DNA from 2 places in the Enteractinococcus fodinae genome. Region 1 is predicted to be linked to the other one. Evidence: predicted binding sites of a transcription regulator. Region 1 holds the regulator's gene; the other holds the start of a gene.
What was found. The regulator Rex, encoded in region 1, represses fermentation and respiration genes when NADH is low (regulators of the CRP and FNR family bind a similar motif). The targets are predictions, from matches to a motif close to CTTGTGAANNNNTTCACAAG.

Region 1 (4,271 bases):
AAGAGCTCGGAGTTCTCGACCGCTCCAGGCTAGCCCAGGTCAAACCACCTCTGGCCACCGACGCCCAGCTGGCCACCGTCCACTCGATTGACTACATCGTCCAAGTCAAAGCGGCCTCCCGGGATGCCGCATCTGGTGATTCCAGCGCGATCGCCTGCATTCCCCGGGTCTATGAATCCGTCGGTCTAGGCACCGAAGACTGCCCGGTTTTTGCCGACCTGCACGAAGCCTCCGCTCGTATTGCCGGTGGCACCCTGGCAGCCGGTCAAGCCGTGTGGACCGGAGAAATCGACCGGGCCGTGAACTTCGCCGGGGGCATGCACCACGCGCAGCGCTCTGCGGCCTCAGGGTTTTGTATTTATAACGACGCCGCACTGGCGATTCAGTGGATGCTGGACAACGGTGCAGAACGTGTGGCCTACGTGGATGTCGATGCCCACCACGGCGACGGGGTTGAACAGCTGTTCTGGAACGACCCGCGCGTCATGACCATCTCAATCCACGAAACTGGGCTGCTGCTGTTTCCCGGCACCGGTTTCGCCAAAGATGTTGGCGGGCCGCAGGCCGAAGGCACCGCAGTGAATGTCGCCGTGCCCGCTGCCACCGGAGACGCCGGTTTTCTGCGGGCTGTCCACGCGGTAGTACCGCAGCTGTTACGCGCCTTTGACCCACAAGTCTTAGTCACTCAGCACGGGGTCGATGGTCACCGGCACGACCCGCTTGCCGATCTGAACCTGTCACTCGACGGGCAGCGTCAGCTCATGCTCGACGCCTCAGACTGGGCCGATGATTTCGCCGGTGGCAAATGGCTAGCACTGGGAGGTGGCGGTTACAGCCCGATGAAAGTTGTGCCGCGGGCCTGGGCACACCTGGTGGGCATTGCAGCCGGCACGCCGATCCCGTTGCATACCGAAATCCCGCATGCCTGGCGCCAAGTTGTTGCTGATGAGCTGGGCCTTGCAGTCGAAGACGTCGTGACGACCATGACCGATGATGCCGACGTGTGGTGGCGGTCTTGGGAGATCGGCTATGATCCGGCAGACCCCACTGATCAGTCCATCATGGCCACCCGTAAAGCGGTCTTCCCGTTTCATGGATTGGACCCGTGGTTTGATTAGTGACGTATTGCAATTGCTTTCGTAAGCTATTATTAATGTCTAATGGTGGTTGCCGCCTACACTTGAACTTCCCCTCAGGCGTAGAACCCCGTCCTCGAGGGAATGTTTAAAGGAGTAGTAATCGTGGCGGACAATTTCGCAGAGGCTAAGTTCATGACGGTCACCGAGGTCGCAGATATGATGCGGGTCTCGCGGATGACCGTCTACCGGATGATTCATTCCGGGGACTTACCAGCAGTGCGATTCGGGCGCTCCTACCGTGTCCCACAGGAAGCCGTGCAGGCCATCGTCACGGATACGGATGCAGCCACCGGTACCGACGATAACTAACACATAAGTTTTGACCGCAACAAAACCGCCTCTTGCAGGCGGTTTTGTGTTTATCTACCCCGAAAGAATGGCCCGTGGAACTCAAACTGCTGACCAAACCAGAATGTCACTTGTGTGCTGCCGCCCGTCAAACTCTGGACGAAGTCACGGCAGAATACGACATGAGCTGGCAAGAGATCTCCACCACGGACCATCCAGAGCTGGCAGAGCAGTTCGCCGAAGAGATTCCCGTATTATTTATTGATGACAAACAGCGCGACTTCTGGGTGATCGATCCGGCCCGGCTCCGGCTGATGATTGAAGCCGGACGTGAGGCATGACCGACCAGCCCGCGGCTAAGAAGCTGTCGGCACGTACCCTATCGCGGTTGCCGCAGTATCTGCGCTATCTGGAGGTCATGCACGCGCAGGGGGTCGCCCACGTGACCTCGGCACAATTGGCCAAAGCTCTGGGGTGTTCTGATGCGCTAACTCGCAAGGATGTCGCTGCGATGGGGCACAGTGGCCGCGCCGGACAAGGCTACTCAGTTGAAGCACTACGCTACACGATCGCCCACATACTGGGGGTGACCAGCGGACGCCGGGTCCTGCTCGTGGGAGCCGGCAATTTAGGCACCGCACTGATGTCCTATGAAGGATTTGGGGACCGCGGGATGCACATTACCGCGGTGGCCGATAGCGATCCCGCAAAGATCGGACAAATCATCGGCGGGTACACCATTTTGGACATTAACGACATCGGCACCGACCACGATATGGAACTGGCCATCGTAGCGGTGCCGGGAGAGGTCGCCCAAGACGTCGCCGATATCCTCGTGGACGCTGGGATTACTGGGATATTGAATTTTGCGCCGCGCAGATTACAGGTGCCCGACCACGTCAGAGTGCAAACCGTGGATCTTTCAGCAGAGCTGCAAATCTTAGCGTTTCATCGGGATGGCACGTCGGGGTAAGCCCGCTTCGCGGCCTTCTGCCAGGCCTTGCGCCGGAAGTACTCGGTCGAAGCCGGCAGCCAAGCATACACAATCCCGACGATGCCCAGAATCACTGATGCTACGGAGAAGACAGCGGCTAACGGTGACACGAATGTGAAAGAAAACAGCGAGAAGACCGCGAAGATGGTGCCGATGATCCGCATCGAACGCCAACCATGGCGAATGCCGAGCGCCACGAGAATGTAGGCAACCAAGAAGATGACCGCTTGGGCAATCATCGAAGCCGTCATCATCGGTGAGTTGAGGTAGGCCGAGATGCTGTCGACGGGCAGCTCTGCCATCATTGGGCCGATCATATCGTCGAGCATCTGCATCTCTTGCTCACTCATGCCACGGTTTGGCAGGGAGAGCACGATCAACTGGGTGATGAGGTACGAGATGCCGGCAGCAATAATGGACCAAAACGCGAGATTGACGGTTTTGGGCCGTTCCGGTTCCTTGGCCATATCGGGATGCAGCTGCGGTCCACCAAATGGCTGCTGGCCATACGGTGCGCCGCCAGGTTGCTGATACCCAGGCTGCTGGTAGCCTGGCTGCTGGTATCCGGGCTGCTGCGAATATCCGGGGGATTGATAGCCGGGTTGTTGGAAACCGGGCTGCTGATAACCGGGCTGTTGGCCACCTTGTGGCCCGTATTCCGAGGATGCTTGCTGACCCTGTACTCCCTGTGGGCCGTATTCGGAAGCTGCCGAACTCCCGGACTGGGCTTGCGATTGCTGCAACTTTTGTTGATACTCGGCGAGCTCGTCGCCGGTGAGTCGAACCCCATAATCGGGATTGTCCTTAGAATGTTTTTCGTTCATGACAAGCCTTTCCGAAACAACTTTGCTCCTATCCTAACGAGTCAGTGCTGGTGCGCATGACAGCGGGCAGCAAAATTCTTACCCGGTAGCTTAAGCAGCCCACTGCAGCCAGCTCTGGACAAAACGGACATGAACTCTATGCAAAAATGAGCTGTATGACTGTTAGCGTGCATTTGGTTCGTCACGGCGAAGTGTTCAACCCCGATAAAGTGCTCTACGGCCGGCTCCCCGGCTTCGGGTTGTCGACGCTCGGCCACCAAATGGCCCAAGAATTAGCCGACGGCTGGGAAACCACGCCACAGATTTTAGTATCCTCCCCACTGCAACGCGCGCAAGAAACCATTGCACCCCTGGCCCAAAAATTCGCCATGGACATCAGAACCGATGATCGCGTACTGGAAGCCGACAACAGTTTCCAGGGGTTATCCGATATGCGGCGCCAACTGCGCAACCCGAAACTTTGGCCGCTGGTCCTTAACCCTTTCCGGCCGTCTTGGGGCGAGCCCTACTTCCAACAGGCCGATCGGATGGCCAAAGCTATTCAAGAGGTGCGAGACGAGCTGATGCTCACCCACGGACCGGGTGCTTCGGCAGTGGTGGTCTCTCATCAGCTGCCCATCTGGGTGACTCGCTTATCCGCAGAAGGCAAGCAATTGGCCCACGATCCGCGACGCAGACAGTGTTCGCTCGCTTCGGTCACCAGCTTTGAATTTGCCCCTGGCCAGCGCATCCCGACCGTGTCCTATAGCGAGCCTGTAGAGCACCTCAGCCAACACGCAGCAGCCCTACCAGGCGCCTAAACACTCAGGAACTACCCAGTAACCAGAACTAGACTCTTCCGCGGTATTTGAAAGGGAGAACTTGTGAGGAACAAGACGTCACGCGCACTGATCGGCCTAGCCATTGCGGGGTCCGTACTATTCACCGCGTGCTCGGGTGATGACCCATTGGCCGCCCAAGCCGGCAACTCCGGCGGCAAAAACTATATTGCCGGGGATGGCTCCGTCATGGAATTGGCGATCGACG
Region 2 (4,271 bases), 670 kb from region 1:
CCATCTCAATGCGACGTTGTATGTGAACCGCTTGAACCCGCGCTGGGGCAAGCGGTGGAAAAAGGAGCTCCGAAAGCAAGGCTGGACAACGGCGGGGAACACCTGGATGCCAGGCGATGATAACGACCCCTTCGGTCATGACGAAGAAGAGTCTGAAACAGCAGATCGCTAAACGCATTACATGGCCTTGGGCAACCATATCGGTTGTCCAAGGCCATTTTAGTGTCGTTTAGAGCCATCAAAAATGAGGCCCCCATCAAGTGGCGGCCTCATTTTTGTGAATCGTGCTGAAGCTAGGCTTTCGCTGCTACCTGAGCTTTAGGAAAGACTGGCAGGTTTTCGCCGGCCATCTTTTCAACTGCGCGAACGACCTGGGTCGAGTAGCCGTATTCGTTGTCGTACCAGACGTAGAGGATCAGATTCGAGCCACCGTTGGAACCTTCGTTGACGATAGTGGCAAGGCCATCTACGACACCTGCGCGGTCCGAACCAACAAAGTCGGTCGAAACAGCGTCGTGGGAGTAAATGTAATCGATCTGCTTGCTGAGCTCACCGGTCAGAGATTCCTGCCGCAGACGAGCGTTGATCTCGTCTTTGGAGGTTTCGCCGTTGAGCTGCAGGTTGAGAATGGCCATCGATACGTTCGGGGTTGGTACGCGAATCGCGTTGCCCGAGAGTTTCCCGGACAGTTCTGGCAGTGCTTTAGCAACTGCGGTGGCTGCACCGGTTTCGGTGAGGACCATGTTCAATGCGGCGGCACGACCACGGCGGGAACCCTTGTGGAAGTTATCGATGAGGTTCTGGTCGTTGGTGTAGGCGTGAACCGTTTCGACGTGTCCGTGATGGATGCCGTATTCATCGTTGAGCACCTTGAGTACCGGAGTGATCGCGTTGGTCGTGCACGAGGCAGCCGAGATGATCTTGTCATCTTCAGTGATGTCATCGGTGTTCACACCGTAGACGATGTTTTTCAGATCGCCCTTACCTGGTGCGGTCAGAATGACTTTGGAGACGCCCTTGGCTTCAAGGTGCTGTCCCAGGCCTGCTTCGTCGCGCCAGACACCGGTATTGTCGATGACTATGGCATTGTTGATGCCGTATTCGGTGTAGTCGATTGCGGCTGGATCCGATGCGTTGATCATCTGGATCTGCGTGCCATTCGCGGTGATGGTGTTAGCATCTGCATCAACTTCGATGGTGCCGTTGAACGGGCCGTGAACCGAGTCGCGGCGCAGCATCGAAGCGCGCTTGTAGATATCATCGTCGCCCTTAGAGCGGACCACGATCGCACGGAGACGCAGTTTGGTACCGCCACCGGCGTAGTCAAGCAGAATGCGAGCCAACAAGCGACCGATACGACCAAAACCATACAGGACGACGTCTGTAGTATCGCCGAGGCCTTCGCCGTTCTTGTCGACGATGTCAGCAAGCTCGGTTTTGACGAACTCTTTGACGTCGCCACCGTTCTGACGGAATTTTTTGACCATGCGAGCCAGATCCACAGAGCCTGCACCGAGGTTTAACTCGACCATGGCCTGCAAGATGGCATAGGAGTCTTCAACAGGAAGAATAGATTCATCAACCTGACGAGCAAACCGGTGCGCCTTCAAGATATCCACGACTGACTGGTGGACGAGGCTTCGACCGTAGATGGATGTCACGACATTGTTGTTGCGGTACAACGAGCCGATGAGTGGAACCATCTGCTCAGCCAACTGCTCACGTTCACTCCACTGCTGGAGAGTTTGCTGCGTGCTGGCGGTGATATCTGCCACGATGTGGTCCTTTTCTGCAGAGTGTGCGATTGGCGGACGAGCCAACCTTATGAAAACATTCTCATCTTAGCGTTTCACGCCAAAGGATACCCGCGCAATGAAGACAGCGCACACTTCTGCCGCTATTGGCGAAGTACTGGCAGCTCATCGGCGGTTGTATAAACCGGTTGCGATGGACATTCGCTCAGAATATCGCGAATTGCCTCGTATTCGGCTTCAGTGACCCATAACTCATACTTGGCTTTCACTGCGGTCTGGATCGATACGAACTCACAACGAAATGCCTTATTCGGCGGTAACCAGGTCGCTGCGTCAGCATCCGATTTCTGCTGGTTCGCCGGCCCATCAACCGCTAGCAGGTTCAGCGGATCATTAGCGAAGCGTTCGCGTTGTTCTTCCGGCAACTGCTGCGCGCCCTTCTGCCAAGCATCGGATAGCGCCACGACGTGATCGATCTGAACTTCCATCGACGTTTCCGGGCCGCGAACAAAGTCAATGGTGGTGTCCGTAAATGGATCCTCTAACACACCGGTCAGCACCGTGCAGTTGTCGTCGCGAGTGGTCACGTTGTCGAGGTCGCGAGCAAGAATATCGTTGCGTGCGTCGCACCCATTGCCATCGGGGTCGAGCCAACCGTTGCCGAACTCATCGCGGCTATACCCGGTCTGTGGTGCCCGACCTTTGATTTCTAAGGTCTCGAGCTGTTCCAGCGCGGTGCCTTCGGCCGGCACGTAATCCTGCTCGGCCGGAAACACATACGTGACCACCAGATAGAGACCTATGACCACGATCAGCACCGGGATGGGGAGCTTGGCCAGCGCGGATTTTTCTTTTTGACGGTTTGACAATGTTTTCTTTCGCGAACTGAACAGTTGAGACGGGATGGAGCGCTATAAGCCGGATTCTGTCACCGCACGATTATGAGTCGTGGGTTGATGATCATCTATCTGGTCACTGCGTTGCCGCAGGACTCAAGCGATCAACCCGAACACTGGGCGGGCCGCCTCATAACGTGTTCTGCTTGATCTTGCACCGGATGGGGTTTACCGAGCCGAACGTGTCACCACGTCCGCTGGTGGTCTCTTACTCCACCCTTTCACCCTTACCTCTTTGCAGAGGCGGTCTACTTTCTGTGGCACTGGCCTGCGGATTGCTCCGAGTGGGTGTTACCCACCATCCTGCCCTGTGGTGTCCGGACTTTCCTCGACCTCAGTCGCGATCATCTGCTGCTCCATCCCGAAGTTCTTATTTTAGCCAAGATTGGCTAGAGCGCGTAATCAGAGCTACTAAACTCGCAGTCATGATGATTCTGCTGCCGCCGTCCGAAGGTAAAACTGCACCTCAAACCGGTTCCCCCCTGGATTTCAATGAACTGCTGTTTCCGGAGCTGTCGGGCGAACGGCGCACCCTCATCCAAGAGTTACAGGTTGTTTCGAGCCTGGCTGGAGCCCACGAAATCCTAAAAGTCGGCAAAACCCTGACCGACGAAATTACGGCAAATCAGCACCTCTTGGACGCTCCCACCGCTCCAGCGTGGCAGGTCTATACCGGAGTTCTCTATGATGCCCTCGACTATGGAACGTTGAAGGGCATTGACGAGGACGTCACGCTCGTGTTTTCCGCGCTGTTCGGTGTGACGCGGTTGTCGGATCGTATCCCGACGTACCGGTTTCCGGCGACTGCCAAACTCCCGGGCATTGGCAATACCGGAACCTGGTGGCGCGAGCGCCTCACCGATCAGATGGCAGATTTCGCGACGGGACCGATCATTGATTGCCGGTCCTCGAGTTATAAACCGTTTTGGAAAACGCCACCTCTGCGGACAGTGACGATCGATGTGTTTCAACGCGTCAACGGCGAGTTGAAAGTGGTCTCGCATTGGGCAAAACAAGCCCGCGGGTTCGTCGCACGGCACTTGCTGCAAGCACAAGCCAATCAACCGCTGGGTTCAATCGACCAGGTTGCTGACTCAGTCAGCGAGATCTACGAGGTGGAAATGGTGCCGCCAACCACGCGGAAACCAGCATCACTGCGGATCGTGCTGAACTAGCTGCGCACGATAATAGCTCCGGTGTCGGGGCAATATGCCACCTGGTCTTCCGGAGTCCTGTGAATTTCGGCTAGTTCCGCCGGCGCGATTGGTACACCGGCACCTGATAACCCATCAGGTTGCAGCTCGAACACGCCGACACCCTGGTTCTGGTCGCGTAGTTGCTCATACTCTTTGACTAAATCTGCCGGCAGCGTTTCGGCGAGCTTGTCGCGCTCGATCGTCAGTTCCTTACCTTGTTTCGATAGTTGCTGGCCGCGTTCATTGAGCGTATTGATCCGTACATTTACCGCTTGTTGTGCCTCGGTCACTTTAGCTTGAGCCTGTTGCAATGCTTGACGAGCATCTTCTAGTGCTTGCATTGCGGCCAACTCGGCTTCCTCTTGGCCCTCAATTCGTATCGTCAGTTCTGCGATTTCCATGGTTACCGCCTGAACATCCCGACT

Region 2: a site for Rex is predicted at 1,822-1,841, ahead of J2S62_RS06075 (glyceraldehyde-3-phosphate dehydrogenase). Genes of this name have one in related genera too.

Annotation. Positions count from the first base shown of each region.
Region 1 is NZ_JAVDYJ010000001.1:617,909-622,179, forward strand. It holds gene J2S62_RS02860 (acetoin utilization protein AcuC) at 1-1,118, shown strand, start outside; gene J2S62_RS02865 (helix-turn-helix domain-containing protein) at 1,221-1,448, shown strand; gene J2S62_RS02870 (glutaredoxin family protein) at 1,523-1,768, shown strand; gene J2S62_RS02875 (redox-sensing transcriptional repressor Rex) at 1,765-2,400, shown strand; gene J2S62_RS02880 (MFS transporter) at 2,376-3,245, opposite strand; gene J2S62_RS02885 (histidine phosphatase family protein) at 3,401-4,045, shown strand; gene J2S62_RS02890 (TlpA family protein disulfide reductase) at 4,109-4,271, shown strand, end outside.
Region 2 is NZ_JAVDYJ010000001.1:1,288,474-1,292,744, reverse strand. It holds gene def (peptide deformylase) at 1-172, shown strand, start outside; gene J2S62_RS06075 (glyceraldehyde-3-phosphate dehydrogenase) at 294-1,775, opposite strand; gene J2S62_RS06070 (HNH endonuclease family protein) at 1,898-2,623, opposite strand; RNA gene rnpB (RNase P RNA component class A) at 2,653-3,011, opposite strand; gene J2S62_RS06060 (YaaA family protein) at 3,076-3,825, shown strand; gene J2S62_RS06055 (zinc ribbon domain-containing protein) at 3,822-4,271, opposite strand, start outside.